2 regions of the Pseudarthrobacter sp. L1SW genome follow, and region 1 is predicted to be linked to the other one. Evidence: riboswitches for the same ligand, from Rfam matches in the RefSeq annotation. Region 1 holds a riboswitch; the other holds the start of a gene.

What was found. A riboswitch is a leader RNA that binds a small molecule or an ion and turns the genes downstream of it on or off. The one in region 1 is predicted to bind S-adenosylmethionine.
Region 2: it holds a riboswitch for S-adenosylmethionine, as region 1 does, so the genes downstream of both, KTR40_RS06365 (homoserine O-acetyltransferase) here and KTR40_RS11915 (aminotransferase class V-fold PLP-dependent enzyme) in region 1, are expected to answer to the same signal.

Annotation. Positions count from the first base shown of each region.
Region 1 is NZ_CP078079.1:2,573,890-2,589,132, reverse strand. It holds RNA gene ssrA (transfer-messenger RNA) at 1-293, shown strand, start outside; gene KTR40_RS11945 (S1C family serine protease) at 504-1,487, shown strand; gene KTR40_RS19025 (hypothetical protein) at 1,490-1,624, opposite strand; gene KTR40_RS11940 (hypothetical protein) at 1,718-2,086, opposite strand; gene KTR40_RS11935 (CrcB family protein) at 2,175-2,576, opposite strand; gene KTR40_RS11930 (CrcB family protein) at 2,573-2,992, opposite strand; gene KTR40_RS11925 (metal-dependent transcriptional regulator) at 2,998-3,726, opposite strand; gene KTR40_RS11920 (class I SAM-dependent methyltransferase) at 3,773-4,531, opposite strand; gene KTR40_RS11915 (aminotransferase class V-fold PLP-dependent enzyme) at 4,625-6,049, opposite strand; SAM riboswitch class IV at 6,085-6,198, opposite strand; gene hisN (histidinol-phosphatase) at 6,359-7,171, opposite strand; gene KTR40_RS11905 (ribosome small subunit-dependent GTPase A) at 7,220-8,335, opposite strand; gene aroA (3-phosphoshikimate 1-carboxyvinyltransferase) at 8,319-9,704, opposite strand; gene KTR40_RS11895 (DoxX family protein) at 9,711-10,259, opposite strand; gene KTR40_RS11890 (sigma-70 family RNA polymerase sigma factor) at 10,598-11,371, shown strand; gene rsrA (mycothiol system anti-sigma-R factor) at 11,368-11,628, shown strand; gene KTR40_RS19135 (50S ribosomal protein bL37) at 11,728-11,802, opposite strand; gene KTR40_RS11880 (PadR family transcriptional regulator) at 11,926-12,537, opposite strand; gene KTR40_RS11875 (DUF4097 family beta strand repeat-containing protein) at 12,537-13,364, opposite strand; gene KTR40_RS11870 (GDSL-type esterase/lipase family protein) at 13,452-14,051, opposite strand; gene KTR40_RS11865 (multifunctional oxoglutarate decarboxylase/oxoglutarate dehydrogenase thiamine pyrophosphate-binding subunit/dihydrolipoyllysine-residue succinyltransferase subunit) at 14,242-15,243, opposite strand, start outside.
Region 2 is NZ_CP078079.1:1,383,595-1,398,837, reverse strand. It holds gene KTR40_RS06430 (GNAT family N-acetyltransferase) at 1-395, opposite strand, end outside; gene KTR40_RS06425 (glycine--tRNA ligase) at 398-1,783, opposite strand; gene KTR40_RS06420 (DMT family transporter) at 2,035-3,036, opposite strand; gene KTR40_RS06415 (RNA-binding S4 domain-containing protein) at 3,070-3,297, shown strand; gene KTR40_RS06410 (alpha/beta hydrolase) at 3,345-3,995, opposite strand; gene KTR40_RS06405 (SGNH/GDSL hydrolase family protein) at 4,075-4,944, shown strand; gene KTR40_RS06400 (winged helix DNA-binding domain-containing protein) at 5,028-6,245, shown strand; gene KTR40_RS06395 (hypothetical protein) at 6,259-6,777, shown strand; gene KTR40_RS06390 (CoA-acylating methylmalonate-semialdehyde dehydrogenase) at 6,784-8,268, opposite strand; gene mmsB (3-hydroxyisobutyrate dehydrogenase) at 8,297-9,199, opposite strand; gene KTR40_RS06380 (LysR family transcriptional regulator) at 9,314-10,237, shown strand; gene KTR40_RS06375 (alcohol dehydrogenase catalytic domain-containing protein) at 10,274-11,392, opposite strand; gene KTR40_RS06370 (MFS transporter) at 11,494-12,876, opposite strand; gene KTR40_RS06365 (homoserine O-acetyltransferase) at 13,057-14,172, opposite strand; SAM riboswitch class IV at 14,185-14,300, opposite strand; gene KTR40_RS06360 (bifunctional o-acetylhomoserine/o-acetylserine sulfhydrylase) at 14,400-15,243, opposite strand, start outside.

The sequences.
Region 1 (15,243 bases):
GTCTGCAAACCAATAAGTGCCAATTCTAAGCGCACTGACTTCGCTCTTGCTGCCTAAGCAGTAAGACAGTCCGTCAGCCCGAGGTTGCTATTGCCCCGGAACCTGGCGTCATTTAGATAGCCACTGCTGCTTACCCCCGTCATCGGGGTGAGCGGGACTCTTAGATGACTGGGCCCGGATCAGCCAGCTGTTTGCAGCATGGCTGGGGCCGAGAAAATCCGACGCAAACTGCGCCCGGAGAAGCCCTGACAACACGACATCGGACGGGGGTTCAATTCCCCCCATCTCCACATTTTGAAAATGCCGCAAGGCAGACTGAAAGACCCGGACATTGCGTCCGGGTCTTTTGGTGTTTAAGCGCGGCTTGCCTGTTCACCGACGGCGTAGCGGGCCTGGGACTAGCGGCCGACATCCATGGGTTGTCCTCTATAAGATCCGGCGCCGCGGCCCAGGCCGGGCCGGAAGCGGCCGGAACCAGCGGCGGAGCAGCCAGGAGGTGCCCCATGAACCAGATGCGTGAGCCCAGTCCCGAAGAGTACGACGACGGCGCGCTGGACTCCTATTCGGAGACGGTCATGCGGGTTGCTGAGACCGTCACGCCGCACGTCGCGGCCATAGAAATGACCAGCACCCGCCGGAACGGCAGGTTCCGCGTGGGGGCAGGTTCTGCGGTCCTCTTTACCGAGGACGGCTACCTGCTGACGAATTCCCACGTGGTGGCCGGTACCAACAAGGGCCACGCCGCATTTGCCGACGGCAGCCGGACCGATCTCGAGCTCGTGGGCGTGGATCCGTTGTCGGATCTCGCTGTGGTCCGCGGCAAAGCACCAAGGGTGGCCCCCGCCCAGTTCGGCGACGCCGAGACGCTGCGGGTGGGCCAGCTGGTCATCGCCGTCGGGAATCCGCTCGGGCTGGCAGGATCGGTGACGGCCGGGGTGGTCAGCGGCCTGGGCCGTTCCATCCCCGTCTGGGCGGGCGGCAACCGGCGGGTGATCGAGGACGTCATCCAGACCGACGCGGCGCTGAACCCAGGCAGCTCCGGCGGTGCCCTGGCGGACGCGCACGGCAGGATAGTCGGCATCAACACCGCGGTGGCGGGAGCCGGGCTGGGCCTTGCCGTGCCAATCAACACAACAACACGGCGGATCATCGCTGCCCTGCTGAACGACGGCCGGGTCAGGCGCGCCTACCTCGGGGTGGTCAGCACCCCCATCCGGTTGAATGCCAGCGCAGTGATCAGGACAGGCCAGCGGGAGGGGCTCAGGGTGGTGGAGGTGCTGGCCGGATCACCCGCAGACCGTGCGGGACTGCAGGCAGGCGACATCATCCTGACCGCAGCAAGCCGCGCCGTCAGCAACGCTGAGAGTCTGCAGAAGCTGCTGTTCGCCGATGCGATCGGCCAGCCGCTGCAGATCAGGGTGCTGAGGCACGGCAGGGAAGAGGACCTGGTGGCCGTTCCCGAAGAGATGCAGGCGAACGGCCAGTAAAGCTACCGGCGCTTCTTCAGGTGGGCCACGGGGTCCTGGGCGCCTTCAGGATTCTTCGACTTCTTCTCGGCGCGTTTTTCCTTGATGGTCTTGACCGGCTTCTTTGCCAGGTTCTGGTGGGGTGTTTTGTCCGGCATGGCGTGCTCCTTACAACAGGGGACGGGCTGCGTCCCACTTCGTAAGTTACGCCTATTCGGCCCCGAATGTAATGGCCGGAAGGTGGTATGGAATCAGTCCGGAACAGGGACGTCGGCGATGCCCACAAAACGCGTCCCGACGCCGTCGAACTCGCTGCGGACGTACCCCTCGCGCACGCGGGGAACGTCTTGGGGATCATGGTGTCCGCACACCACATAGGTGAAGTCCGGCCACCATTTCTTGGGACGCGCTGCTTCCTCGTAGCCGCAGACCGCGCACTCCAGATGGACCCACACCGGGCGTTTGCCGGTGCGGTTGGCTCGGGACTGGACCAGCCATGGCGGCGGGTTGTCCAGAATCTCACCCAGCTCGGCCTCCGTCATCCACTTCGGAAGGCCATGGCGCTGTGCCATCTCCATCGGTACGTCAAGGGCAATGGCCGCGTCGCGTCTGCTAATCATCACCATCCACGATACGGGAGCCCGCCAAATCAGCACCCCCAGCGTTGACTCGCAAGGGTTGCCCCAGGACCGGCCGGCGCGGCTGGTCTCAGGACACCAGGGCAATCCCGGCCGCTGCCGCGCCAAAACCCAGCACCAGGTTGGCCGCAATATTCACTGCGGCAGCGCCGAAGCGTTCCTCACTGAGCAGCCGCACCGTGGCGGTGGTCCACGAACTGAAGGTGGTCAGCCCTCCTGCCAGCCCTCCTGCCAGGCCTGCCTGCCACTCGGCCCCCAGACCCAATTGGACAGTAACACCGTGGGCGGCACCGATAATGAAGCAGCCCGCCACATTCACCAGCAGTGTGGCCCAGGGCCAGTGCAGCCTTTCCGCGCTGCCAGTGGCACGTGAACTGCGGATGGAGCTGTGGTGCGCAAACCAGCTGTCGACGCCGAAGCGCAGGAGGGCACCCGCCACGCCGAAAATACCCACCAGGACAGCCGTGGTCACCGGCGGACCCCGGGGCGCCGGCCAGCCAGTTTCCCTGCCCGCCATCCCACGCCGGCGGCGGTAAGGCCAAGGAGCAGCGACAGCGCGAGGTAGCCGGCCCATACGCCGTGCTGCCCGGCCCTGGCCAGCTGGTCCGTGGAAAAGACCACGGCGGAGAACGTGGTGAAGGAGCCCAGCAGACCCGGCCCCAGCCCTGCCCGCAGCCAGAACGCGGTCCGTGGCCGGGCCATCCAGGCGGTGGTCAGGACGGCCAGGACAAAGCTGCCGGCCACGTTGATGCCCAGCGTGGTCCAGGGGAAGGCGCCGGGCGGTTCAGGAAACGCGATACCCAGCCCATACCGCAGTTCGGTGCCGATCAGGGCGCCCGCGGCCACTGCAAGCCAGGCGCGGCCCTCCGGCGCGCCGGAAGTCTTCAGCGGGCTCACGCCTTGGGCATGTCAGCGTCCCCGAGGAGGCAGCCCGGGTGGGGATGGTCGCTGTGCACCCACAGCGCCGACGTGACCTCGTCGGCGAGGTCGTAGTTCCGTTCACGGCCCGAGTTGCTGATCCGCACCACCAGGGCGCCGCCGAAGGGCCGGCGGCCCACCACCTCCACCTCGGCGTCGAGGTCTATCTCCTCGGCGGCGAGGTAGCGGAGCAGTTCCGGGTTGTCGTCGCTGATCCGGGTAATCCGTCCGGTGTGGCCCTCATCAAGTTCCCCCATGAGGTGCGCGCGGGGCATAAATACTCTGCCGTCGGCAGTGGGGATGGGATCGCCGTGCGGATCCCGCTGCGGGTTGCCCAGCTTGGCTGCCACCCGTTCGATGAAGGTGTCCGAGACGGCATGCTCCAGCAGCTCGGCTTCGTCATGCACCTCATCCCAGCTGTACCCCAGCTGCTGGACGAGGTAGGTCTCGATCAGCCGGTGGCGCCGCACCATGGAAAGGGCGAGCCGGAGCCCGGCGTCCGTGAGCCTCACGGCACTGTACGGTTTGTGGTCCACCAGGCCCTGGTCCTTCAGCTTGCGGACCATTTCCGATACCGAGGAATTGGCCACGCCAAGCCGCTGCGCCAGCTGGGAGGACGTGATGGGCTTGTCCTGCCATTCGGTGAATGAGTAGATGACCTTGACGTAGTCCTCGATGGAGGAGGAGGGCGCGCTGGTCTTCACGGGATCAAGCCTACCGGCTGCCAGGGCCGGGCGCAGGCAGATCCGCTCACGCCCGCACAGCCCGCCAGGCCAAGGTGAGGTACGGCAGCTGCAGGTCCTTGTCCGGGCCGTGGCCCAGGTGCTCATGGAGGTACCAGTCGAGGTTCGCCAGCACTTTCGCCCGCGTGGCCTCACCGGCGTGCAGGTAGTAGCTGCGCGACTTTGCCAGCTCCATCAGGCCGCCGGTGGTGACCGGGTCCTGCCAGTGCACCACGTGGCCTTCCAGTCCCTCGAACTCGGGCCCTACCAGCGGCCGGAAATCGGGTTTGTACACGTCCCCGGCATGCATGATCCTCGAGAGCCGGTGGACCCAGGGGACAGACGTATCCAACTGGTTCCAAACCAGGCCCAGCGTTCCCTGGGGCCGGAGGACACGGGCCAGTTCCGTGCTGGCCCGCAGCGCATCGCACCAGTGCCAGGCCTGGGCCACGGTGGCGACGTCGAACGCTGAGTCAGGCAGGCCGGTGGCCTCCGCGGTGCCCAGGACAGCCGCGGCGGCGGGATAGTGTTCCGCGAGTTGTTCGAGCATGTCCGCTGAGGGGTCCACCGCCGTGACCGACAGTCCCATGTCCAGGAGCAGCGCCGTGAACTTGCCGGTGCCGGCACCAACATCGAGTGCATCGCGGGCGCCCCGGGGCACCAGCCACTGCGCGGATTCAGCGGGATATCCCGGCCGCACCCGCTGGTAATGCTTGCCGCCGTCCTGGAAGCTCTGTCCGAGCTCCCGGCGCCGGCCGTGATCCAGCCTGGGGCCACCCCGTGCCACGCGTGGCCTCCTTCGTCAGGTCCCGTCGGTACCTTCCGAATTTACCGTACCGGACCGGTACGGCTGAGCGGCGGCCGTCAGGCGGTGCGCAGGTCAGTCGTCGATGCAGGGGGCCGCGCCAGCCGTCCCCGGGGTGTTGGGGGCCCAGTGCGGGTAGGTGCGGTTGTCGTTGGCGGGAACCCAGCGGCCCGCATCCACCACATAGTCCCAGCCAAGCCCCTTGCTGCGAAGGTCCCGGATGCCTGCCAGGAGCCGCTGGGCATCATCAAGGCGGGATCCCACGCCGAAGCTGGCCCGGAGGGAGCCGGACGGAAGCCCCAGCCGCTTCAGCAGCGGGTGGGCGCAGAAGCGGCCGTCACGCAGGCCCACACCATGCTCGGCTGACAGGTAGGCCGCCACCAATCCGGCGTCGTAGCCTTCCACGGAGAAGTTCACCACGCCGATCGTGTCAGTCTCCGGATCGGTGTCCTTGAAGATCTGGTGGACAGTCACGCCGTCGATCTCCTGCAGGCCTTCGACCAGGAAGGAACGGATGGCGGACTCGTGGGCGTGCCACCGGTCCGGATCCAGCTCCGCAATAACCTGGGTGGCTCGGGCAAGGGTGGCTGCGCCCAGCACGTTGGGTGACCCGCCCTCGTGGCGGGCCGGACCGGTGGCCCAGCTGACGCCGTCGAGCCTGGCCTCCTTGACGGCGCCGCCGCCGGCAAGGTGCGGGGTCCCGGCGTCCAGCCAGTCCGGGCGGCCCACAAGGACCCCTGACCCAAAGGGCGCGTACAGCTTGTGCCCGGAGAAGGCGAGGTAGTCGACGTCGTCCGCGGTGATGTCGATGCGGCGGTGCGGCGCCAGCTGGGCCGCGTCCACCACGATCCTTGCGCCGTATTCGTGGGCGAGTGAGGCGAGGGCCCGGATGGGAAGGATCTCGCCGGTGACGTTGGACGCCCCGGTGACGGCGAGCAGGCTTACCCCGCCGTGCTGGAGCTCGGCACGCACGGCATCAATGGTTCCCGCGATGGTGTCGGCCGCCACGATGCTGCGGTGGGGGACGCCCTGCCACGGGAGCAGGTTGGCGTGGTGCTCAATGTCCAGGTACAGGACGTCGCCGTCGGCCCGGCCGCTTGTAGCGGGCAGGCAGCCGGCCAGCAGGTTGAGGGAATCGGTGGTGTTCCGGGTGAAGATCACGGAATCGTCCGGGCGGCCGCCCACGAAGTCCCGGACGATGGCGCGGGCGTTCTCGTACACCGAGGTGCTGATCTGGGAGGCGTAGCCGGCTCCGCGGTGCACGCTCGCGTAGAAGGGCAGGATTTCGTTGAGGTAGGCGGACACCACGGAGAGCGCCGGGGCCGACGCGCCGTAGTCGAGGTTCGCGTACCGGACGTGCCCGCCATGGATCAGGGGGGCCTGGATTTCGGCGCCGGTGACTGCCGCCAGGGGACGGCCGGCCGCCGCATGGCGCTGGTCGACGAGTGCTGCCGGTCCAGGCTGGATTGCGGCGCTGGGGGAGACGGTGGCAGTTGTCACAGAGACCTCACTTTGGAACAGGACTCCGCTGGGGGAATCCGCGCTTGCCGCATCCGTTCCGGACCGGCCTGGTCGTCACCCGGGGCACCCCACCGCGAATGGAGGGTTGCCGGCCAGCAAACCGGGGTTTAGCGCTGGCACTCGTGACCTGGTTAAGAGCGTAGGACATACCCCGTGCAGGCTAAAAGCCGGCTGGAATGTTAAGGGCTTTGTTACGCGCAGTTGAAAAGGACTGCTTTTACCGAAGATAACGACGGCGGGCACCTCCTTTTGGAGGTGCCCGGCGTTGATTCTTCGGAGAATGGAGTGTTAGAGGAGGTCGTCCAGGTCCGGGTTCAACCGGCGCAGCACTTCCGAGTGCAGGATGGAATTGGTGGCCAGGGCATTGCCGCCGAACGGCCCGTCTTCGCCTTCCAACGAGGTGAAACGGCCGCCCGCTTCAACGACGATAGGCACCAGGGCGGCCATGTCATAGAGGTTGAGCTCGGGTTCGCAGGCGATGTCCACCGAACCCTCCGCCACCATGCAGTAGGACCAGAAGTCGCCGAAGGCCCGGGTCCGCCAGACATCCTCGGTGAGGCCCAGGAACTCGTTGAGGTTTCCACGTTCCTTCCAGCCGCCAAGGCTCGAATAGGACAGTGAGGCGTCGGACAGGCTGGAAACGTTGGACACCCGGAGCCGGGTGGCAGCTGCCAGGGAGCGTCCCATGTAGGCTCCCATGCCCTTCGCCGCCCACCAGCGCTTGCCCAGGGCCGGAGCGCTCACCACACCCACTACCGGTTCGCCTTCGTCCACCAGCGCGATCAGGGTGGCCCACACGGGAACGCCGCGGACGAAGTTCTTGGTGCCGTCGATGGGATCGATGATCCACCGCCGCGAGCCGTGGCCGGTGCTGCCGAACTCCTCGCCAAGGACGGCATCGCGCGGACGGGAGCGGGAGAGCTGGCCGCGGATGGCTTCTTCGGCCGCCTTGTCCGCATCGGTGACGGGCGTCAGGTCCGGCTTGGTCTCAATGTGGAGGTCCAGTGCCTTGAAGCGGCTCATGGTCTGGTCATCCACTGAGTCGGCCAGGACATGGGCCAGGCGCAGGTCATCGTTGTAGCTCGAAGCGGGTTGGATCATGGTTCCAAACTACCGTCTGCGCACGATTCTGCCGGGATCCGGGCCCCGTCAGTTGACGCTGCCCAGCTCCTTGGCCTCCTGGGCTTCCATTCGCGGGTCCGCCCCGAGCAACCGCCGCAACGAGGCAAGCCGGGCAGCCCCGGTGGGGCCGGCGTGGCCCCCCGCTACCCATGCGTCCAGCCCGCAGTCCACGGCAGTGGCTGTGTGCTTGCAGCCGCGCTCGCAGTCATCCGTGCCGGGGGAGAGGTCCGGGAAGGAGCGCAGGATCCGGTCAGGGTCCACGTGCGCCAGGCCAAAGGAGCGGATGCCGGGGGTGTCGATGATCCAGCTGCCGGACGGCGCGTCCGCGAGGCGCAGGGCGAGGGCGGAGGATGACGTGTGCCGGCCCCGGCCGGTCACCGCGTTCACGCCGCCGGTGGCCCGTTCCGCCCCGGTGAGCGCATTGACCATGGTTGACTTGCCCACGCCGGAGTGCCCCAGCATGACGGTGACTTTCCCGTCGAGGTAGGTCCGCAGCTCCGCGACGGCGGCCCTGTCCAGCCGGGCGGAGAGGCCGTCGTCGGAACGGGCATCAACGCCTGAGGCCTGCGCGTCGGCAGTCCGGCTGATGATCACCGGAAAGTCCAGGTGGGTGTAATTGGCCAGCAGCTCCGCGGGATCCTTGATGTCCGCCTTGGTGACCAGCAGGATCGGCTCAATGCCGGCGTCGTAGGCGGCCACCAGGGCGCGGTCAATGAAACCCGTGCGCGGCTCGGGGTTGGCGGCTGCCACCACAATGACCAGCTGGTCCGCGTTGGCCACCACGGCGCGTTCCACCGGATCGGTGTCATCGGCGCTGCGCCGCAGGAGCGTCCGGCGGTCCTGGATCTTCACCAGCCGGGCCAGGGTGTCCGGCTCGCCGGAGACATCGCCCACCAGTGAAACAAAGTCCCCGGCAACCACCGGGTTCCTGCGAAGTTCCCTTGCCCGGGCGGCAATGACCACCCGCTCGTTGCCCGAGTCCTCGCCCACCACTGCTGTGTAACGGCCGCGGTCAACCGTGATGATGCGCCCGGTGACGGCGTCGTCGTGGCTGGGCCTGTCCTTGGTGCGGGGCCTGGAGCCCTTCTTGCTGGGCCGGATCCGGACGTCGGATTCGTCCCAGGAATCAGTGCTCCGCGCCACCGCTGGAACCTTCCGCCCCAGCCCCAGGGGCGTCCTGGGCCAGCATGTCGGCCCACAGTTGCGGGAAGTCCGGCATGGTCTTGGCGGTGGTGCCGATGTCCTCCACCTGGATGCCCTCCACGGCCAGGCCGAGGATGGCCCCGGCGGTGGCCATGCGGTGGTCCGCGTAGCTGTGGACGACGCCGGCGTGCAGCTTCGCAGGCCGGATCACCAGGCCGTCGCTGGTCTCCTCGGCGTCACCGCCGAGCCGGTTGATTTCCGTGACCAGCGCAGCAAGCCGGTCCGTTTCGTGTCCGCGCAGATGCGCGATGCCGCTGAGCCGCGAAGGCCCGCTGGCCAGCGCGCACAGGGCGGCCACGGTGGGGGCGAGTTCGCTGGTGTCCGCGAAGTCCCCGCCCTTGATCTCGGTGCCGCCGGTGATGGTCAGGACGCCGTCCTGCAGGCTGACCTCCGCGCCCATCCGGGCAAGGATGCTGCGCCAGAGATCGCCCACCTGCTGCGTTTCTTCCGGCCAGCCGGGGACCCGCACGGTTCCGCCGGACGCCAACGCCGCGGCGAGGAACGGCCCGGCGTTGGACAGGTCCTGCTCGATCCGCTGGTCAAAGGCGCGGATGGGGCCCGGGCTGACAACCCAGTGGTTGGGAACCGAGTCGTCAACGGCAACGCCCGCCCCGCGCAGGACGTCCACGGTCATGTTGATGTGGTCGAGGCTGGGCACCGGATTGCCCACGTGTTCCAGGTGCAGGCCCTCGGTGAACCGCGCTCCCACCAGGAGCAGCGCCGAAACGAACTGGGAGGACGCGCTGGCGTCGATCACCAGGTGGCCGCCGCGGACCTTCCCGGTGCCATCCACCACAAACGGCAACGACGACGGCGTGCCCCCCTCAGTGGAGGAAATTGCCACCCCCAGCGCCTTGAGTGCCTCGATGATGGTTCCCATCGGCCGCTTGCGCGCGTGGGGGTCGCCGTCGAACTCGCTGGTGCCCCTGCGCAGTGCAGCGAGGGGCGGGACGAACCGCATCACCGTGCCGGCAAGCCCGCAGTCGATCCCCGCCGGGGACGGGGCCGCGTCCGGGTCCAGCGGAACAACTTCAAGGTCTGGCCCGAAGGCTCCTTCCCCGGGCACCTCCGTAACGGTGGCACCCAGCTGGCGGAGTGCTTCGACCATGAGCGCGGAGTCCCTGGAGTGCAGGGGCGCGCGCAGGCGGGAGGGTCCGTCAGCCAGGGCTGCAAGGACCAGATACCTGTTGGTCAGCGACTTGGAACCGGGCACCGTGACGGTGGCATTGACAGGGCGGGACGCGAAGGGTGCGGGCCAGTGGGGGACAGGCGTTCCGGAATCATCCCGGACGGCGGCTGCTGCGGTCATTCGTTGTTATGCCCCCGTGGCCTGCTCCACCGCGCGGCGCACGGCTTTGTCCGCTTTGTGGAGTTTTTTGTTGGTGGTCTTCCTGGCGTCCGCAGCCAGGTGCGAGGCGCCCTTGCGCGCATCAGCGGCCAGGTGCTCTGCGCGCCAGGCCAGGCCCGGCTTGCCCGCGGTGTCAACGGACGCAAGGAGCGCACCGCCGCTCAAGGACAGGTTCTTGAGCAGCTGGTTGCGCCGGGTCTCGCGGCCTTCCTTGCTGCTGATGTCTGCACTGCGCCACTCGACGAACGTGTTGAGCAGGGAAATCACGGTGAGCACCGTGGCCGAAAGCCTGGAGAACTTGCCCAGTCCGAAGAGTACGCCGGCGCCCACCTGGGTTCCGCCGATGACGCGGGCAAGCGTCTTCTCGTCCGCTTTGAAGGGCAGCGACGCGGCTGCCTTGCGGAGCAGCGGCGAGAGCTGCTGCGCGGTGTCGTCAGCGTTCTTGAGCTTGTCCATTCCGGCAAGGACAAAGCTGGAGGCCAGCATGGGGCGGGCGAGCGTGCGGACAAAGGACATGGATTTCCTCCTGGGTGGACGAACCGCGTCGAATGCGGCGGAGTCCGTCCTAGTCTTGCACTTTTGGGGAATATTTGCCGAGCGCAGGAGGTTATGGATGTCGGATCCGGGGAACGCCGGTCCGCAGGTAAATCATGGGTGAAACCATGGAACAGATGGCCGGGCACGGACTGCCAGACGCACGTCCCCGGCCGGACAAGCAGAGCGGAGTTGGGCCCTTGGCGCGCGTGTTGGACGGAATTGAAGCAGCAGGCCCGGTGGCACTGGACTCGTTTGGGTCGCAACCCCCAGGGTATGGGCCGCCGCGTGCGCGGAGCCTGACAGTAGACTTGAGGGCAATGAGCACCTTGGATCCGGCCGTCTCGGCCATGTATGAAGCTTCCCACAACGAAGCGAAGGGCAGCGTTGCCGCCGGAACCGGGGCTGCGGATTCCGCAGTTGTCCCGGTGGCCGCCGCTGCCGTGGAATCGGGCGAGGACCCGGTGGATGTTGCCACTGAATCGGCGGAAGAGCGCCGGCTGCGGTTCGAACGCGATGCCATGCAGTACGTCGACCAGCTGTATTCGGCGGCAATGCGCATGGCCCGGAACCCTTCCGACGCCGAGGACCTCGTCCAGGAGGCCTACACCAAGGCTTTCTCCGCGTTTCACCAGTACAAGCCCGGAACCAACCTCAAGGCCTGGCTCTACCGCATCCTGACCAACACGTACATCAACTTGTACCGCAAGCGGCAGCGGGAACCGCTCCAGTCCAACTCGGACACCATCGAGGACTGGCAGTTGGCCAGGGCTGAGTCGCACACCTCCAGCGGGCTCCGGTCCGCCGAGGCGGAAGCACTGGACCACCTTCCGGATTCCGACGTGAAAAGGGCGCTCCAGGACATTCCCGAGGAATTCCGCCTTGCGGTCTACTTCGCGGATGTTGAGGGGTTCGCCTACAAGGAAATTTCAGACATCATGAACACGCCCATCGGCACAGTGATGTCCCGGCTCCACCGCGGCCGGAGAATGTTGCGGGACATGCTGGGAGAGTACGCCGCCGAGCGCGGATTCAAGACAGCCGCCGATTCACAGGACGCGGCAGGAAGCACACAACAGGAGAGCAGGAAATGAGCGACTGCCAGGGATTGGGCGATTGCGATGACACCCGGATGCAACGGATTTACGAGTACCTCGACGGTGCCCTGACACGTGAGGACATCACAGACATCAAGAACCACCTTGATGACTGCCCGGAATGCACGCAGCAGTACGACCTTGAATGCGTGATCCGCAACATGGTCAAGCGGTCCTGCACCGAGGCCGCTCCGGAGAACCTGAAGAACGCCATTCTTGACCGGATCCACACCATCCGGCCGGTAGACGCCTAGGGCGGCGGGGCCGTACCGCCGCCGCTGACAAAGCAAAGGACCCCGGAAGCCGTTTGGCGTCCGGGGTCCTTCGCTTGAACCGTAGTTCCTGGCATTTGCCTAGGTGTTGGGGCGCTTCCCGTGGTTCGCGCCGCCACGCTTACGGTCACGACGCTTGCGTGCACGCTTGCTCATAGCTGGCCTCCTTACTGTTGGTACTCAAAAGAGCTGCCCTCAAGTCTCGCACATCAAGTAGCCGCCCGCGAACCGGGAACAGCCGCATGACCTGCGCCTTGGCCGCTGGGGGAGCATGCAGTCCTAGGGTTTGAGGGAGTTCCGGATCGAGATGCCGGCCTGTTCAAGGACGGTCCGGACTGTTTCCAGTGCCAGGGGGCTGAGGGGCTCCCTTCCGGCGTGCAGCCGCAGCTCAGACCTGAGGTCGTCGCGGAACCGCTGGAGCATCATTTCCGCTTCCTTCAGGGAGCGCTGGCTTTCCGGTGGCAACCTGCCGGGGACCTTGAAATCCGTCGAGCGCGCAGTGGCCCGGGCGGCCTCCGCCGTGGCGGCAAGATCGGCCCGAAGCCCCCGCATGTTGCTGCGGATGTCCTCGCGGAGGTTGTCGGCCAGCCGGCGGACGGAAGCGGAGATTTCGCTCTCCACGCCGGCCAGTTCGTCACGGCGCCGGTTCAGCTCCGCCAGCCCGGATGCGGTGATGTGGTAGTTGGTCCGGCGCCCGGCGGATTCCGTGGCCACGAGCCCTTCCTCCTCAAGTTTTCCCAGCCGGGGGTAGATGGTTCCGGCGCTGGGGGAGTAGGTGCCGCCAAACCGTTCCTTGAGTTCCTTGATGAGCTCGTAGCCGTGTTTGGGACCTGACTCAAGCAGTGCCAGCAGGTAGAGGCGAAGCGCGCCGTGGGCGAATACCGGGGCCATTAGGAGCCAGCTTCTGCATTTCCCGCCGCCGGGCCGTGGAAGATGGAGGTCTTGCCCGACACCGTGTTGGTCCGCACCAGCATGAGCTGTCCGTCCGGGCCGGCAATCGTTTCCACCTTGCCGCCAACCACCGCGTACCGCTGGTCTCCGATCACAACGGCACCGCTGGCCGACTTGGCCACGATGTCCACGCCCACGTCGTGGGGCAGCCGGATGGTGAGGTCCCCGGACACCGAGTTCGCGCCAAAGTCGTGCGTGAAGCCCAGGAGATCGAAGCTCATGTCCCCGCTGACGGTGTTTGCGCGGATGTTGCTGAGGTGCCCGGACGCGGTCACTTCGCCGGAGACGCTCTTGGCGGTCAGGACACCTGTGTGGTTCCGGGCGGTGACTTCTCCGCTGACGGTGTTGATGTGCAGTTCACCCTCGGTGCCGTCCGCCATGACCGAGCCGGAGACCGTGTTGAGGCGCGTCTGTCCCTTGATGCCTGACACCAATCCGTCACCGCTGACCGTGCCCGCCTCCACCCGGACGTGGGCGGGGACGGCAATGCTGATGACGGCCGAATTTTCGCTGTTGTGGCTGACGGTCCCCATGAGGTTCTTGAACCAGCCTTGGGGGCCGTGCAGCTGGTGGCGGACCTCCAGGCGGCCCTCGCTCAGGGAGACCGCCACAGGGTCTCCGTGGACGTCGGCAATCTCGACGCGGGCCACCTGCTCCTCGTGCGTAACGACGTCGAAGCGGCCCTGCACCATGCCGAGCTTCAGGGACGCCACGCCGTCGACGTCGATGGTCTGTGGGCTGGTGACAGTCCATTCTTGATCAGGCACGGAGTCCTCCAAAAGGCGATATATCGTGTTGACCCTCCCAAGCTACCCCGCGGCGGGAACAACGTCAAGATATATCGCGATTGGAGCTTACTCCGGGACGTCCATGCCAAGCCACTGGAACCAGCCCCGGTGAAGCACCAGCCACGCCATCAGTCCATACCCGGCCTGCCCCGGGGTCCCGCCGTTGGCTGCCAGGTCCTGGCGCCACTGTTCGTGGTTCAGGAGGGGGGAGAAGGTGTCAACGTACAGGTGCTTGCGCCGGGTGGTGACGTCGGCGAAGGCGGTGTTGAGTTCGTCCAGGCGCCTGTTCTGGTTCGGATCAAGCGTGGGGGGCGGACCCACGACGAAGACTTCGATGCGGTTTTGCGATGCGGAATCCAGGATGTTGGCGAGGTTGAGCCTGCTGCGTGCGGTGGAGAGCCCAAACTCGATGTCGCGCCCGGAGAGCCCGATGACCAGCCTGTTTTCGGCGTGGTCGCTGAAGCGGCGGCCGGCTTCCTCGAGCCACCGCGCGGCCAGGCCTTCCGTGCCTTCCTGCGGGCAGGGGAGGGCGTAGCTCTCGAGGAGCATGCTGTCCCGGGGTGTGCGGGCGAGGACGCGTCCCAGCCAGCCGAGTGCCCGGGGATCACCCAGTCCGGCCAGCAGTTCATCTCCTACAGCTGCAATGCGCAGCTTCCTGTCTTCCACACGTTCCTCTTTACGTCAGTGCCTTGCCGCTGCAACCGTGGCTTCACTTGCCGGCCACGGAGCGCCGCTGTGCATTCGTTGGGCCTGTCCATCTCGCGCCGTGCGTTCCATTCGGCGCCGTGCACTCCATTAAACAGAACTGCCCGGCCGGAGTCTGGGATTTCGACGTCCGGCCGGGCAGCCTTACTGCTTACTTCCGTGCAAATGCCTGCTTCAGGAGTACATCCTGCTCGGCGGCGTGCCGCTTCATTGACCCGGCAGCGGTGGATGCCGAGGCCGGACGCGAGACCAGCCGGACGCGGCGCTCAAGGGCGTCCGGCAGGTTCAGGCCGATGAACGGCCACGGACCCTGGTTGGCGGGCTCGTCCTGTGCCCAGACAACCTCGGCGTTCGGGTATTTGGCCAGCTCCTTTGCGATCTCCTCGTGGGGCAGCGGGTAGAGCTGCTCCACGCGGACAATCGCGGTGGTCTTGTCACCGGTCTTCTGCCGGGTGGACAGGAGGTCGTAGTACAGGCGGCCGGACACCAGCAGTACGCGTTCGACGGCGCCTCCCGCCAGCTGCTCGTGCTCGCCGATCACGGGCCGGAAGCTGCCGGTGGTGAAGTCTTCCACCGAGGACGCGGCGGCCTTGAGGCGCAGCAGCTGCTTGGGTGTGAAGATGATGAGCGGCTTCCGCGGGCGGCTGTAGGCCTGGCGGCGCAGCAGGTGGAAGTGCGAGGCCGCGGTGGTGGGGTTGGCCACGATCATGTTCTCCTCGGCGCACAGCTGCAGGAACCGCTCGATCCTTGCGGAGGAGTGGTCCGGTCCCTGGCCTTCATAACCGTGCGGCAGCATCAGGACCAGCGACGAACGCTGCCCCCACTTCTGCTCGGCCGAGGAAATGAACTCGTCGATGATGGTCTGGGCGCCGTTGACGAAGTCGCCGAACTGGGCTTCCCACAGGACCAGCGCGTCCGGCCGTTCCACGGAGTAGCCGTATTCGAAGCCCATGGCCGCGTATTCGGAGAGCAGGGAATCGTAGATCCACAGCTTCGCCTGGTCGTCGGAGAGGTTGCCCAGGGGCAGCCATTCCTTGCCGTTGGCACGGTCGTGGAAGACGGCGTGGCGCTGCACGAACGTGCCGCGGCGGGAGTCCTGCCCGGCAAGGCGTACGGGGACGCCTTCCATGATCAGCGAACCGAAGGCCGCGAT
Region 2 (15,243 bases), 1.2 Mb from region 1:
GCCTCCGCGAAAGCGGCACCCGGGGTGCCCGGCTCCACTTTGGCGCGGAGCCTGGACACGCCCGACGGCGACTGGCCGGCTTCGCGGCGCAGCATGGTCAGGAGGGTGGCACCGATGCCGGAGCGCCGGTGGTCCCGTGCCACCTCGATGTAGGCCCAGAGCCGTTCGGGGTGCAGCGAGGCCTCGTACACCACGCCCGCCGCCACGGGGATGCCGACGCCGTCGATCACGTCCTCGGCCACGATGCAGCGGCGCCAGGGCGTGCCCCCGCCCCCGTCAGAGGAGAGCGTCAACGCGCCCCGGAACTGCCGGTCCTGCTGGGTCTCCGGGTCGCCCCAGATCTCCAGCAGGGCGAGGTCGTCGCCTTCGCGCCACTCGCGGTATTCGATGGCCATGGCTAGGCGCCGATCAGGCGTGCGGCCAGGTAGCCCTCCACCTTGTCCAGGGAAACGCGTTCCTGGCTCATGGTGTCCCGCTCCCGGATGGTCACGGCCTGGTCCTCAAGGGTGTCGAAGTCCACGGTGATGCAGAACGGGGTGCCGATTTCGTCCTGGCGGCGGTAGCGGCGGCCAATGGCGCCGGCGTCGTCAAAGTCGATGTTCCAGTTCTTGCGCAGCTGCGCGCCCAGGTCCTTGGCCTTCGGAGACAGGTCCTCGTTCCGGCTCAGCGGAAGCACGGCGGCCTTGACCGGGGCCAGGCGCGGATCCAGCTTCAGGACGGTACGGACATCGACGCCACCCTTGGCGTTGGGGGCCTCGTCCTCGGTGTAGGCGTCCACCAGGAAGGCCATGAAGGAGCGGGTCAGGCCTGCGGCGGGCTCGATCACGTACGGGGTGTAGCGCTCGTTGGTGGCCTGGTTGAAGTAGCTCAGGTCCTGGCCTGAAGCCTTCGAGTGGGTGGAGAGGTCGAAGTCGGTGCGGTTGGCGATGCCTTCCAGCTCGCCCCACTCTGAGCCCTGGAAGCCGAAGCGGTACTCGATGTCCGTGGTGCCCTTGGAGTAGTGGCTCAGCTTCTCCAGTGGGTGCTCGAAGAAGCGCAGGTTCTCCTCGCGGATGCCCAGGCCGGTGTACCAGGCCATGCGCTCGTTCATCCAGTACTTGTGCCATTCCTCATCCGTGCCGGGCTCCACGAAGAATTCCATCTCCATCTGCTCGAACTCGCGGGTGCGGAAGATGAAGTTGCCCGGCGTGATCTCGTTGCGGAAGGACTTGCCGATCTGGCCGATGCCGAACGGCGGCTTCTTCCGCGAGGTGGTGAGGACGTTGTTGAAGTTCACGAAGATGCCCTGTGCCGTCTCGGGGCGCAGGTAGTGCAGGCCCTCTTCGCTGGCAACCGGACCCAGGTAGGTCTTCAGCAGGCCGGAGAACTCCTGCGGCTCCGTCCATTCACCGCGGGTTCCGCAGTTGGCGCAGGCGATGTCCTTCAGGCCGTTCTCTGCCGGGCGGCCCTTCTTTTCCTCGTACTCTTCCTCGAGGTGGTCGGCGCGGTAGCGCTTGTGGCAGGAGAGGCACTCCACCAGGGGGTCGGAGAAGACCTCAACATGTCCGGAGGCTTCCCAGACCTGCCGGGGCAGGATGACCGAGGAATCCAGGCCCACCACGTCCTCGCGGCCGCGGACCATGGACTGCCACCACTGGCGCTTGATGTTTTCCTTCAGCTCGGCGCCGAGGGGCCCGTAGTCCCAGGCAGAGCGCGAACCTCCGTAGATCTCACCGGCCTGGAACACGAATCCCCTGCGCTTGGAGAGGGAAATGACCTGGTCGAGAACGGACTTTGCTGCCATGGGGGTAACTCCAATTTCTACAGGGCCGCTGGGTGCGGTCCGCGGGTTTCAGGCCCTGCCCGAGCCAGCGGCGGGGTGCCGGTGGCTTACAGGCGGGGCGGATGAAGGAAAAATGCGAAAAGCTGCGTGTCCTAGCCTACCGGCCGCTGCCTGGCCGGGTGTTACCCGGGCAGGCGGCCGGATGTTTGCCGCAGCCTGCCCGGACGTTACCGGGACAGGCAGCCGGATGTTGCCGCGGTAACACCCGGATGTTACCGGCGCAGCGCGCCCCGAGGCCATGGCAGGGTGGCAAGGATGATGGCGGCAAGGGTAAGGATGGTGCCCAGCACCGTGGCCGGCGCCACCACGGTTCCCGGGGCCGGCAGCACCACATCCAGGGCGAGCGAGCCCAGCAATTGCCCGGCGATCATGCCCAGCCCGGTCACCAGGACGCCCAGGCTGCGGACCAGCAGTGCGCCCAGGCCTATGAAGACGCAGCCCATGGGACCGCCCACGTAGTACCACCACTCCCCCGGCAGCGGGTTACCCCATCCGGCCACCGAGACTTTGATGGCGTAGGCGATCCACAGCACGGCGGAACCGGCCACGAAGTTGACCAGGGTCGCGGCGATCGGCGTGCCGTAGTGGACGGTGGCTGTGCCATTCATTGCCTGCTGGAAGCTCATCAGGAATCCTGCGGCAACGGGCAGCAGGAGCGGGACCAGCAGCGACGCTGCCCCGCCGCCCGGCCCTGCGCCGCCGTCGGAAGCCACCGCCGCCGACCCCGCGAACCGGGGAGACACGGCCCAGGCGACGGCGGCGATGGTCAGCAGGCAGCCGATGACGCGGATGCCGGTGACGGGCTTCCGGCCGGCCGGTCCGATGCCCAGCCGGTCCACCAGCAGCCCGCTGACTGTCTGCCCGGTGACCGTGGCGACGGTAAACAGCGCAACGCCAAGGATGCCCACCGTGAAGGACTGGGCGAAGACAAAGAGCGCACCGATGCCGCCGGCAAGGACATACACCGGCGGAAAAGCCCTGCTGCGGACTGCGGGCAGGATCCGGGCCAGGCCGGCCCGACCCCGGGGAAGGACCAGCGAGATAAGGATCATGAGGGCGAGGCCCGTGCTGAAACTCACCACCGCGGCGGCGATGCCGTCGTTGAGGCGTGTTCCGAGGGCCCCGTTGATGCGGCCCTGCACAGGAATGGCGAGGCCCGCGCCCACCGCCGGTGGAAGGCCTGCGAGCAGCGGCAGGCGGGGGCTGGGGGTCATTGAATCCACTTTACGTCAGGCATCATTGCTTCTATGAGCAATGTTGAAGAGATCACCATCCGCGACAGCATGATCCGCCTCGGCCAGCTCCTGAAGCTCGCCAACCTCGTGGAGGACGGAGTGGAAGCGGCTGAGCTCATCAAGAACGGGCTCGTGAAGGTCAACGGCGAGATCGACGACCGCCGCGGCCGACAGCTGCACAACGGGGACACCGTGACGGTGAACGGGCAGACTGTGCGCGTGGTGGCGCCCGCAGCCTGACGCCGCAGCGGCCCGGCCACCCAGGCCGCCGCCCGCCGTCGTACGTCCTACTTCTTGAGGACCTCGTGGGTGAGGAATTCGCCCACGTGCCCGATCTCCTGCTGGTTGATCCCGTGCCACATACCCGTGTACAGCACCTTGGTGAGCTTGACGTGCTTCCGGACCCAGCCCATGGTGTATTCGATCTTGTCCGGGGTGATCACTGGATCCTGCTGGTCGCGGCCCCAGAACATGGGAATGGTCCCGTCCAGCTCGGCATCCCTGAAGCTGGGATCGTCGCCGGCATCCACCACAAAGCCTGAGAGTCCGACGACGGCGGCGAAGTCCGTGGGCCGCTGCCGCAGGAGCGTGGTGGCCATGGCCATGCCCATGGAGAAGCCGAGCAGCGTCACGGAGGGGTGACCCACCCGGATGGCGTCGATCCAGTCCAGCACATAGGACGAGGCCGCCTTGACCCGTTCCAGTGAGTAGTCGATGGACGCTGTGAGCGGGAACCAGGTGAACCCCGGGCCCATGGCGATCGGCGCCCGGACGGAGGCGACGGCGAAGTCCCCCGGCAGCAGGTCAGCCAGGCTGAGCAGGTCCTGCTCGTTGGCCCCGTAACCGTGCAGCAGCACCAGCAGCGGCTTGCCGTCGCGCTGGTCCTCTGGATGGGACCACAAAACAACAGGGGCAGGAAATACTTCAGCTTCAGTCATGGTTTCCATTCTTACCAGTTACTTCGAGGTAACAACCTACGTTCGCGTAGCCAGAGAGGCGAAAGGCAGGATAGGGACCGTGACTGAAGCAAGTGCCATCCAGACCCCGCCCGCGCATTCCGGATCCCACCCCTGGACCCGCTACGTGGCGATGGGCGATTCCTTCACCGAGGGCATCGGCGACCCCGAACCCTCAAGCCCGGGCGGGTTCCGCGGCTGGGCTGACCGGGTGGCGGAGGAACTGGGCAGGACCCAGCCGGACTTCGCCTATGCCAATCTCGCAGTACGCGGCAGGCTGCTGCAGCAGATCGTGGACCAGCAGCTGGCACCGTGCCTTGCGTTGAAACCGGATCTTGTCACCCTCTCCGCCGGCGGCAACGATCTCCTGCGTCCTGGCGGGGACCCTGACGTCCTCGCTGAGAAGCTCGACTCCGTAGTCCAGATCCTGGCCATGGGCGGTGCAACCGTGGTGCTGTTTAACGGCCCGGACACCGGCACTTCCGTGCTCGGCAGGATCCGCAGCAAGGTGGCCATCTACAACGAAAACCTGCGGACCGTCGCGGCCCGGCACGACGCCGTGATCGCTGACATGTGGTCCCTGCGCCAGCTCGGCGATCCCCAGATGTGGGACCAGGACCGGCTGCATTTCTCCCCCCTGGGCCACCACACGATCGCCGCCATGGTGCTGGACTCACTGAACGTTGAGCACACGCTGGAACCCCTGCAACCCAAGCCGTTTCCGCCCCGGACGTGGCGGGAGGCGCGCTCGGGCGACCTGGTGTGGGCCCGGCAGTACTTTGTGCCGTGGGTGCTGCGGCGGCTGCGCAACCAGTCCTCCGGTGACGGCATCACGGCCAAACGGCCGACGCCGGGTCCCGTCTTCGGGCCGGGTGTTCCGTTGGGATCTGGCGAGGGTCCGCTGGGCACCGCCGAGGCTGCCCGCCGCTAGCGCTGGTCCGGCTTCCGGGACAGGACAGCGTGCAGCGCAAGCGGTGAACGGACTGACTGGCCATGGGTAGGGAACCGGAGCGTATGGAACCGGAGCGTATGGGACGGGATGCGGCAGTGCGGCTGCGGCTTCACGCGCAAATGCTCCGGGAACCCGCCGCCGCCTCGGCGGAGGCAGCGCTGCGGCGCCTGCTGGCCGTGCAGGCGCAGGAGTTTCCCTACGCGAGGTGGAGCCTGGCACAGCGTGTGTCCCGTTCCATTGCGCCGGCAGTTACCGCCGCGGACATTGAGGAGGCAGTGGCCGACGGCCGGATACTGCGGACCCACATCCTGAGGCCCACCTGGCACTTTGTGCACCGGGACGATCTCCGCTGGCTCATGGCGCTTGCGGCGCCCCGGCTTGAGCAGGCCAATTCCTTAACGTACCGGCGCACCGGCATTGACGCGGCACCAGCCGCCCGGAGCGCGCAGGTCCTGGCCAGGGCCGTCGCGGACGGTCACCACCTTCCACGGGAAGCCCTCGCGGAAAAACTGCGGGAGGCCGGGTTCGCGGCGAAGGGCCTGGAGCTTGCCTACCTGGTGATGCACGCTGAAATCAGCGGCGTCCTGGTGAGCGGCACGCCGGTGCGCAGCGCGGGCGGTGCCCTAAAGCAGACGTACGCACTCTTTGACGAACGGGTTCCGGCCGGACCGCGGACGGGGCCGACCCGCGCGGAAGCGTTGGCTGAACTTGTCCGCCGCTACTTCGCCAGCCGCGGCCCCGCCACCGTTAAGGACTGCGCGGACTGGTCGGGAATGACCATGGCGGACGTCCGGCAAGGCCTGAAACTCACCTTGGCGGCAGAGCCGGCCACCCTCGCCGAAATGGCGATTGACGGCGTCGTGCACTATTACGGTGCTGGCGATTCCAGTGCCGGGGATCCCGGTGCCGGCGCCGCTGCCCGCCCGGCCGGCGGCACTGCATCGGAAGCCGGCCCGCGGGTGGACCTGGTCCAGTGCTACGACGAATACATCATGGGCTACTCCGCCACCAGGCACTACATAGGCGGCGGCGCCCCGGCGTTCCCTTTCCAAGGCCAACCGATGCACGTGGTCTTGCTGGACGGGCGCCTGGCTGGGTCCTGGCGCCATACCCTGCTCCCCGGCAGGTGCGAGCTGGATATCCGGCTCCACGGTTCCGCTGACGCTCCGGGTTCACCCTTGGCGGCGGCGGTCCAGGAAGCCGTGGACCGGTACGGCGCCTTCATCGGGCTTCCGGCCGTCCGTGTGCAGTACGGGGCTAAGCTGGAAGGACACACATGAGAGGCACGGCACCGTGAGCAACTTGTTTTTCTGGATCATCATTTTGTCATTCCTGATCCCGATGGCCATGCGGATGTACCGGAAGTCCGTAGCCCGCCGGGACCAGGAGCAAAGCTTCACCGGACGGTACCCCGAACAGTTCCCGGGCGGCGGAATCTTCCCCGGCTCCAACGGCCCGCAGAACAAGCAGCCCCGGGACGGCTTCACCCAGCAGGACTACTTCAGCGGCGGATTCCGCCAGCTTGACCGCCCCGCGCCGCTCCAGCCAGGCCAGCCCCTGCCGCCCGTACAGCCGGTCCCGCCGATGGACCAGCAGTTTCCGCCGTACGGGCAGCCCCACCCGGGCAACACCCAGCAAGGGCCCCGCGAAGAAGCCCCGCAGCAGCCCGCAGCACCTGCAAGTCCCCCGCCGCCGTCGGCCCCCCAGGGCTACCGCGCACGCAAGCTTGCCGAACTCGATGAGAAGTACAGCAACGGGGAACTTTCCGTGGAGGAGTACATGACCCGCCGCGGCGAGATCATGAACGGCTAGCCTCCGTCAGTCCACCTGCGGGAAGCCCAGGTCGATCACGGACGTTGCGGGGTCCGGCCACCGCGTGGTGACCACCTTGCCCCTGGTGTAGAACCGGATGCTCTCCGGCCCGTACATGTGCGTGTCCCCGAACAGCGAGTTCTTCCAGCCGCCGAAGGAGAACGTGCCAACGGGAACCGGGATGGGCACGTTGACGCCCACCATGCCTGCCTCGACGTCGAACTCGAACTGCCGCGCGGCGCCGCCGTCGCGGGTGAAGATGGCAACCCCGTTGCCGAACTCGTTGTCGTTGACCAGGCGGACCGCGTCACTGTAAGTGTCCACGCGGACCACGGACAGGACGGGGCCGAAGATTTCGTCGTCGTACACCTTCATGCCCGGCTTCACGTGGTCCACCAGGCTGACGCCGATGAAGAACCCGTTTGAATCGAACTGCTGCGCACGCCCGTCAACAACCACCGTGGCGCCCTCGTTTTCGGCGCCCGCCACATACGACGCAACTTTTTCGCGGTGTTCGGCGGTGATCAGCGGACCCATCTGCGACGCCGGGTCCGTGCCCGGGCCGATCTTCAGGGTGGCCATCCGGCTCTTGATGGCCGCAATGAGGTCGTCGGCGATGTTCCCGACGGCGACGAGCACGCTGACCGCCATGCAGCGCTCGCCCGCCGAACCGTAGGCTGCCGAGATGGCAGCGTCCGCAGCCATATCCAGGTCCGCGTCCGGCAGGACCACCATGTGGTTCTTGGCACCGCCCAGGGCCTGGACGCGCTTGCCGTGGTCCGCTGCGCGCTTGTAGATCGACTGCGCGATGGGCGTCGAGCCGACGAAGCTGACGGCTTTGACGTCCCGGTGTTCAAGCAGGACGTCCACCGCCTCCTTGTCGCCCTGGACCACGTTCAGCACGCCGGCAGGCAGGCCCGCTTCCGCAAAGACTTCCGCGATGAACACGGCTGACGACGGATCCTTTTCGCTGGGCTTCAGGAGCACGGTATTGCCGCAGGCCAGGGCGCTGCCGATCATCCAGAGCGGCACCATGGCCGGAAAGTTGAACGGCGTGATGCAGGCAACGACGCCCACAGGCTGCCGGACGGAGTGGACGTCCACGCCGCTTGAGACCTGCTCCGAGCGCTCCCCCTTGAGCATGTGGGACAGGCCGGTGGCGAACTCAATGTTCTCGAGGCCGCGGGAGATTTCCCCCTCCGCGTCGGAGAGCACCTTGCCGTGTTCGCTGGTGAGGATGGCGGCAAGTTCGGACTTGCGCTGGGTCAGGATTTCGCGGACGCGGAAGAAGATGTTGGTCCGCTTCGCCAGGCTCGTTGCCCGCCAGGCCGGCAGCGCTGCCTTGGCCGCAGCGATGGCTTCCTCTACCCGGGCCGCGGAAGCCAGCGCCACCTGCTTATCCTGCTCTCCGGTGGCAGGGTTGAAGACGGGGCCGAAGCGCTCGGCATCGGCAACGCGGCTGCCGTTGATGTAATGCGGAATGGTCTGCATGGTTGTCTCTCTTCTACTTGGCTGGCTTCTAGTTGGCCGGGTCGAGGGAACCGTCGACCAGCTTGATGATCATGGAGCAGTCCTTGCCGGACTCGCCCGCGTCGATGAGGCGCTGGTAGAGCTGCTGCACGTGCTTCCCGATCTCGAGCGGCGTTCCGGTGTCCTCCGCAGCGCTGATGGCCAGGCCGATGTCCTTGTTCGCCAGCTCGGCGGTAAACGTGGGGGCGAAATCGTTGTTGGAGGCCGCGGTGGGGACCACGCCGGGAACGGGGTACCAGGTGCGCAGGGCCCAGCTGTCCCCGGAGGACACGGAGGCGATGTCCCAGAACACCTTCTTGTCCAGGCCCAGCCGGTCCGCCAGCACTGCACCCTCCGCCGTGGAGGCCAGGTTGATCAGGAGCATCAGGTTGTTGCAGATCTTGGCCGCCTGGCCGGTGGTGGCTCCGCCGGTAGGGATGATGTTGGCGGCCATCGGCCCGATGTATTCGGTTGCGTCGGCAACGGCGCCTGCTTCACCGCCCACCATGAACGTCAGCGTGCCTGCCTTGGCACCGCTCATCCCGCCCGAGACAGGTGCGTCGACGAAGCGGAAGCCGGCGGCAGCAGCGGCGTCGTGCAGTTCCTTTGCTGCGGCGATATCGATGGTGGAGGAATCCACCAGCAGCGTGCGCGTATCGGCATGCGCCAGCACCCCGTCGGCACCCAGGTAGACGGCCTTGGCGTGCTCGCCCTTTGGAAGCATGGTGAACACAACGTCCGCTCCCGCCACCGCCTCGGCGATGCTTCCCACCGGCTTCACCCCTCCGGCCTCCGCTGCGGCGAGCGCGGCGGGGTTGAGGTCAAACCCCCGTACGTCGTGCCCCGCCTTTGCGAGGTTCCCGGACATGGAACCGCCCATGTTTCCCAAACCGATCCAACCGATGACTGCCATGGCATTAGCTCCTTTGCTGTGCATCCGGCCGAGGGCGGCCGGGAGGTCTGTGTCCACCATCACACCCTGCTACAGTGCAATCAAGGGGAAAAATCACAGACAGTATGTGCACTGATGCACACGAATGAAAGGCTTGCGGTGGCACGGCTTCCCAGTCCGGACGACCTGCTGATTTTGTTGACCGTGGCCCGGCTGGGACGTTTCAACGCCGTCGCCGAGACGATGGGCACCACGCACACCACCATCTCGCGGCGGATCCTCGCCCTGGACAAGCAACTGGGCGGCCGCACTCTCGAGCGCAGCCCGCACGGCTGGGAGTTGACGGAACTCGGGGCCTCGGCCGTCGCCGCGGCGGAGGCGATCGAGGAAACGCTCGGGTCCCTGGCCGCGGTAACGGGGCAGGACCGGGACGCCCTGTCCGGCATGGTGCGCATCAGCACCTCGGACGGCTTCGGCGCCGAATTCGTGACGCCTGCCCTGGTCAGCCTCCAGCATCGGCACCCGATGCTGAACGTGGAGATGCTCAGCGCCACACGCAAAGTCAGCCAGAACCGCTCCGGGGTGGACCTGGAGGTGGTGGTGGGCCGCACCGACGTGAGCAACGCCCAGGCCATCTTCCTGACCAACTACTTCCTCAGGCTCTACGCCAGCCCCGCCTACGCTGCAGAGCGTGGCTTGCCGGAAACGCCCGACGGCGTGGGGCAGCACGGCTTCGTCTCTTACGTTGAGTCGGCCCTCCAGGTTGCCGAGCTGGGCCACCGGTCCTCGCAGCTGCCCATGCCGAAGTCCAGCTTCCAGGCAACCAGCATCTTTGCCCAGGTGGAGGCAGTGCGCCGCGGCGCCGGCATCGGGCTGCTTCCGAACTTTATGGTGGCGGGGAACCCGGAGTTCGTTCCGGTGCTCCCGGACGCCTTCGAACGCCAGGTGCCCATCTGGGCGGTGGCAAGGCCGGAATCGCTGCGGTCCGCCCGCGTGCAGGCCGTAATTGCCGCCCTCAAGGAGGAAGTGGCGGGACGCCAGGACGTGCTGGCAGCCTAAGGCCCGGGCACCCCGAACCTAGGCCCGGGAGCCGGCTTAGGCCCGGAAAAGCCGCCTGACCACCTGCCCGGCGGCGAGCGCGTCGAGGCCTTCGTTGATTTCGTCAAGCGGCCGGGTGTCCGTGTGCAGCAGCTCAACGGGAAGCCTGCCCTCGCGCCAATACTGCAGGTACAGGGGAATGTCCCGGTCCGGCACGGCATCGCCCATGTAGGAACCGAGCAGCCGCTTGCCCGCCCCTGCGAACTGGAGGGCGGGCACCGTGAGTTCCGCGGTGGGGTGCGGCAGTCCCACCGAGACGACGGCGCCGCCGCGCGTCACGTGCTCGAGGCACGACGCGATGACCCGCGCTGATCCCACGGCCTCGACGGCGGTGTCCACTCCGTCACCGGCGGCCTCGGCAATCAGCCGCGGGGCGTCGTCGGGAGTTCCGACGGCGGTTGCGCCGCACTTCAGGGCGAGCCCGTGCTTGCCCTCGTTGGGATCGATGGCGATCACGGAGGAGGCACCGGCGAGCGCTGCGGCCATTACGGCCGAAAGCCCGACGGCGCCGAGTCCGAAGACGGCCACCGACTGGCCTGGCTGGACAGCAGCGGTGTTCAGGACAGCGCCCATCCCGGTGAGCACGGCGCAACCGAACATTGCCGCGACAGTGTCCGGGACGTCGTCGTCGATGACCACCACTGATTCCCGGGCCACCACGGCGTAGTCGGCGAAGGCCGAAACCCCCAGATGGTGGTTGATCCGCTCCCCCGCAGGCGTCCGCAGCAGGGCTTCGCCATGCAGGAGGTCGCCAGACCCGTTGACCTCCGCCGCGCGGTGGCAGAGTGCGGGACGCCCAGCCCGGCAGGCCCGGCAGGCACCGCAGCTGGGGACGAACACGAGGACCACGTGGTCTCCGGGGGAAACGTCCGTGACACCCTCACCCACCGTGGCAACCCGCCCCACAGCCTCATGCCCCAACGCCATGGGAAGGGGCCGAACGCGTGAGCCGTCCACCACTGACAGGTCTGAGTGGCACAGGCTCGAGTAGGTGATGGTGATGCCCAGTTCGCCGGCCCGCGGTTCGGGCCGGTCAAGTTCCTCGACCCGGAGGGGATGCGCTTCGGTGTAGCTGGTTTCAGACGGGACGGTGGCGTAAAGGACGGCTGCTTTCATGGGGATCCTCACTTCAGGTGTGGTGCTGACGCCCAACTGCCCGGGCCTGCGTTGCGGCAGGTCCGGGCAGTTGGGGTGATGCCTGGCCGTATGGGGGCTGCCTACTTCTTGGCGGCGGCGAGCAGGTCTGCCGTGCCCTGGGCGTCGGCCGCGTCCACATCGTGGAGCGAGATGCCGCGGGTTTCCTTGAGGAAGAACACAGAGATGGCGGTCACGATGCAGGCGGCCAGCAGGTACAGCGCCACCGGAGTGGAGGACTTGAAGGACCCCAGCAGCGAGCTGGCGATGATCGGCGCGAGCGAGCCGGCCACGATCGAGGTCACCTGGTAGCCGAGGGAAACACCCGAGTAGCGCATCCGGGTGGGGAACATCTCAGCCATGATGGACGGCTGCCCGGCGTACATCAGTGCGTGGAACAGCAGGCCGATGGTGATGGCTGCGAGGATGATCAGCTCGTTGGCGGTATCCATCATCGGGAAGGCGAAGAAGCCCCAGGTTCCGGCAAGGACGGCACCGGCCATGTACACGGGGCGGCGGCCGAATGAATCGGACATCTTGCCCACGAGGGGTACCGCGCAGAAGTGGATGAAGTGAGCCACCAGCAGGAGAAGCAGGATCCGGGACGTGTCCGTCTGGACCACGACCTTCAGGTAGGTGATGGAGAACGTCACCACCAGGTAGTACAGGATGTTCTCCGCGAAACGCAGGCCCATCGCGGTGAAGACGCCGCGCGGGTAGCGGCGGAAAACTTCTGCGACGCCATAGCCCTTGTGCTCAACGGTGACTTCCTTGCGGGCCTCGATGAAGATGGGCGCGTCCTGGACCTTGGTGCGAATGTAGTAGCCAATGATGACGATCACTGCGGAGAGCCAGAAGGCAACGCGCCAGCCCCAGCCAAGGAAGGCTTCCTGGGAGAGGGTTGAGGAAAGGGTGAACAGCACGCCGGTGGCGAGCAGGTTGCCCATGGGCACCGCGGACTGCGGCCAGCTGGACCAGAAGCCGCGGGACTTGCTCGGGCTGTGTTCGGCGACCAGCAGGACGGCGCCGCCCCACTCGCCGCCGACGGCGAAGCCCTGGACGAAGCGGAGGAAGACCAGCAGGGCGGGTGCCCAGTAACCGATCTGGGCGAATGTCGGCAGGCAGCCCATGAGGAAGGTGGCAACACCCACCAGGATGATGCTCAGCTGCAGCAGCTGCTTGCGGCCGAACTTGTCACCGAAGTGGCCGAAGACGATGCCACCGATGGGGCGGGCGACGAAGCCGACGGCGTAGGTGACGAAGGCTGCGATGATGCCGTCCAGCTCGGTTCCGGAATTAGGGAAGAACATCTTGCCGAACACCAGGGTGGCGGCGGAGGCGTAGAGGAAGAACTCATACCACTCAACCACGGTGCCGGCCATGGAGGCCGTAACAACTTTCCTCAGGCCCGAGGCCTTGACGTCGGTTTCCTCGGGCCGCCGTGCGGCGGACTTTTCCGTACTCATTGATGACTCCTTCGGCGTCTTCTTCGACACCACTGGGACAGGCTGTGGCGGATACGTGTGATTTTGGCCACGAACCGCCGGGTCCCAACGAGTATGGTCCGCCTGAACGCTGAGCTCAACGGCGAATCATGCAGAGGCCATCTGCAATAATGCACATCTGGCTGCCCGCGAGGGCCGGTCCTATGCCGAAAGGTGCTCCCGCAACTGGCTCCCCAGCTGGCCGATTTCGGTGAGGAAACCGTCGTGCCCGATGGGCGCCTCAATGAGGTGGACGTCCACCTCCCCCGGGAGTGCCCGCGCCAGCTCACGGGACTGGGACGGGAAATAGAGCCGGTCCGAATCCACGGCCGCCACAAAGAAGCGCGCCTCGGAGCGGGCCAGGGCCTGCTCGAGGGGTCCGCGCCCCCGGCAGACGTCATGGCTCATGAGGGCCTCGGTGATGGCAATGTAGCTGTTGGCATCAAACCGCTGGACGAGCTTGGTGCCCTGATGGTCCAGGTAGCTCTCCACCTGGTAACGCCCGCGGGCAGCGAGTTGTGCAGCCTGGAAGGGAGACTCGGGGGCCTGCGGCGCGCGGCCGAACCGCCCATCCAGCTCCCCCGGGGAGCGGTACGTGATGTGGGCGATGCGCCGTGCCAGGGCCAGGCCGTCCTCCGGGAAAGGGCCACCGTAGTAGTCGCCACCCTTGAAGTTCGCGTCCTGGCGGATCGCGAGGGTCTGTGCCTGGGCGAAGGCGATCTGCTCGGCGGTGCTGGCTGCCCCCACCGAGATAACCGCACAGCGCTGGACGCGTTCCGGGAAAGTGACGGCCCATTCCAGGGCGCGTGCCCCGCCCATGGAGCCTCCCAGCACGGCAAACCAGCTCTTGATCCCCAGCTGGTCGGCCAGCCGCGCTTCAGCCACAGTGCTGTCGCGCAGGGTGACGAGCGGAAAGCGCGAACCCCAGGGCTTGCCGTCCGGCGCGGGCGAGGACGGACCGGTGGACCCGTAGCAGCCGCCCACAATGTTGACGGACACCACGAAGAACCGGTCCGTATCCACCGGCGCGCCGGGGCCGGCAAGCTGCTCCCACCAGCCTTCTTCATCGGTGTCGCCGCGGGTCACGTGGGTGCTTCCGGTCAGGGCGTGTTCGATCAGGACGGCGTTGCTGCCGTCCTCATTCAGGGTGCCCCACGTTTCATAGGCGAGGACGACGTCCGGGAGGTAGCCGCCGGCCTCGAGCTGCAGCCCCCCGATGGGGGCATAACGGACAATCCCATGTTCGGGAGCGGTGGTACGGGTGACGGTAACCGTCATGGCAAGACCTCTTCTACGCGCTTGCCCGCCGTCGAATGACCGGCAGGCCAGGTCTTCACCCGGGGCACCCCACCGCGGAAGGAGGGTTGCCGGCCAGCAAGCCGGGGCTGTCACTGGCACTCATGACCTGGTTCGAGTGTACGAAACAGCCCCTGCCTGCTGCCAAGAGTGTGACTGGTTGTGACTTCCCCGGCCCGCCTCCGTGTATTGCGCCCCTCTGCCTCCGGCTAGGCTCCGATTGCCTCCTTGGCGGCACGGAAACCGGCTTCCAGGTCCGCCAGGATGTCGTCGATGTGCTCGATCCCCACCGACAGCCGCACCAGGCCCGGGGTGACGCCGGCTACCGCCTGCTGTTCAGGGGAGAGCTGGCTGTGGGTGGTCGACGCCGGGTGGATGACAAGGGAGCGGACGTCGCCGATGTTTGCCACGTGGGAGTGCAGCTCCAGTGCATCCACGAAACGCTTGCCGGCTTCGGCTCCCCCGGCGAGGTTGAACGAGACGATCGCGCCGGTCCCCTTGGGACCGTACTTGCGCCCGCGCTCGTACCAGGGGCTGGAGGGCAGGCCGGCATAGGCGACCGATTCGACGTCGTCCCTTCCTTCCAGCCAGCGCGCCACTTCCGTGGCGTTGGCAACGTGCCGTTCCACGCGCAGGCTCAAGGTCTCAAGGCCCTGTGCGATCAGGAAGGCATTGAACGGGGAGACGGCGGAGCCCAGGTCCCGGAGCAACTGGACGCGGGCCTTGAGGATGTAGGACAGGTTGGCGCCCAGGGCACCGTCCTTGCCGAGGTCCCTGGCGTACACCAGCCCGTTGTAGGTGGGATCCGGGGTATTGAAACCTGGGAACCTGGCCGGGTCCTTGCCGAAATCGAAGTTGCCTGAGTCCACAATCACGCCGGCGATCGCGGAGCCGTGGCCGCCCAGGTACTTGGTGGCGGAGTGCACCACGATGTCTGCACCCCATTCCAATGGCCGGATGAGGTAGGGCGTGGACAGGGTGTTGTCCACGATGAGGGGCACACCGGCCGCGTGGGCAACGCCGGACACGCCCTCGATGTCCAGGACGTCCTGG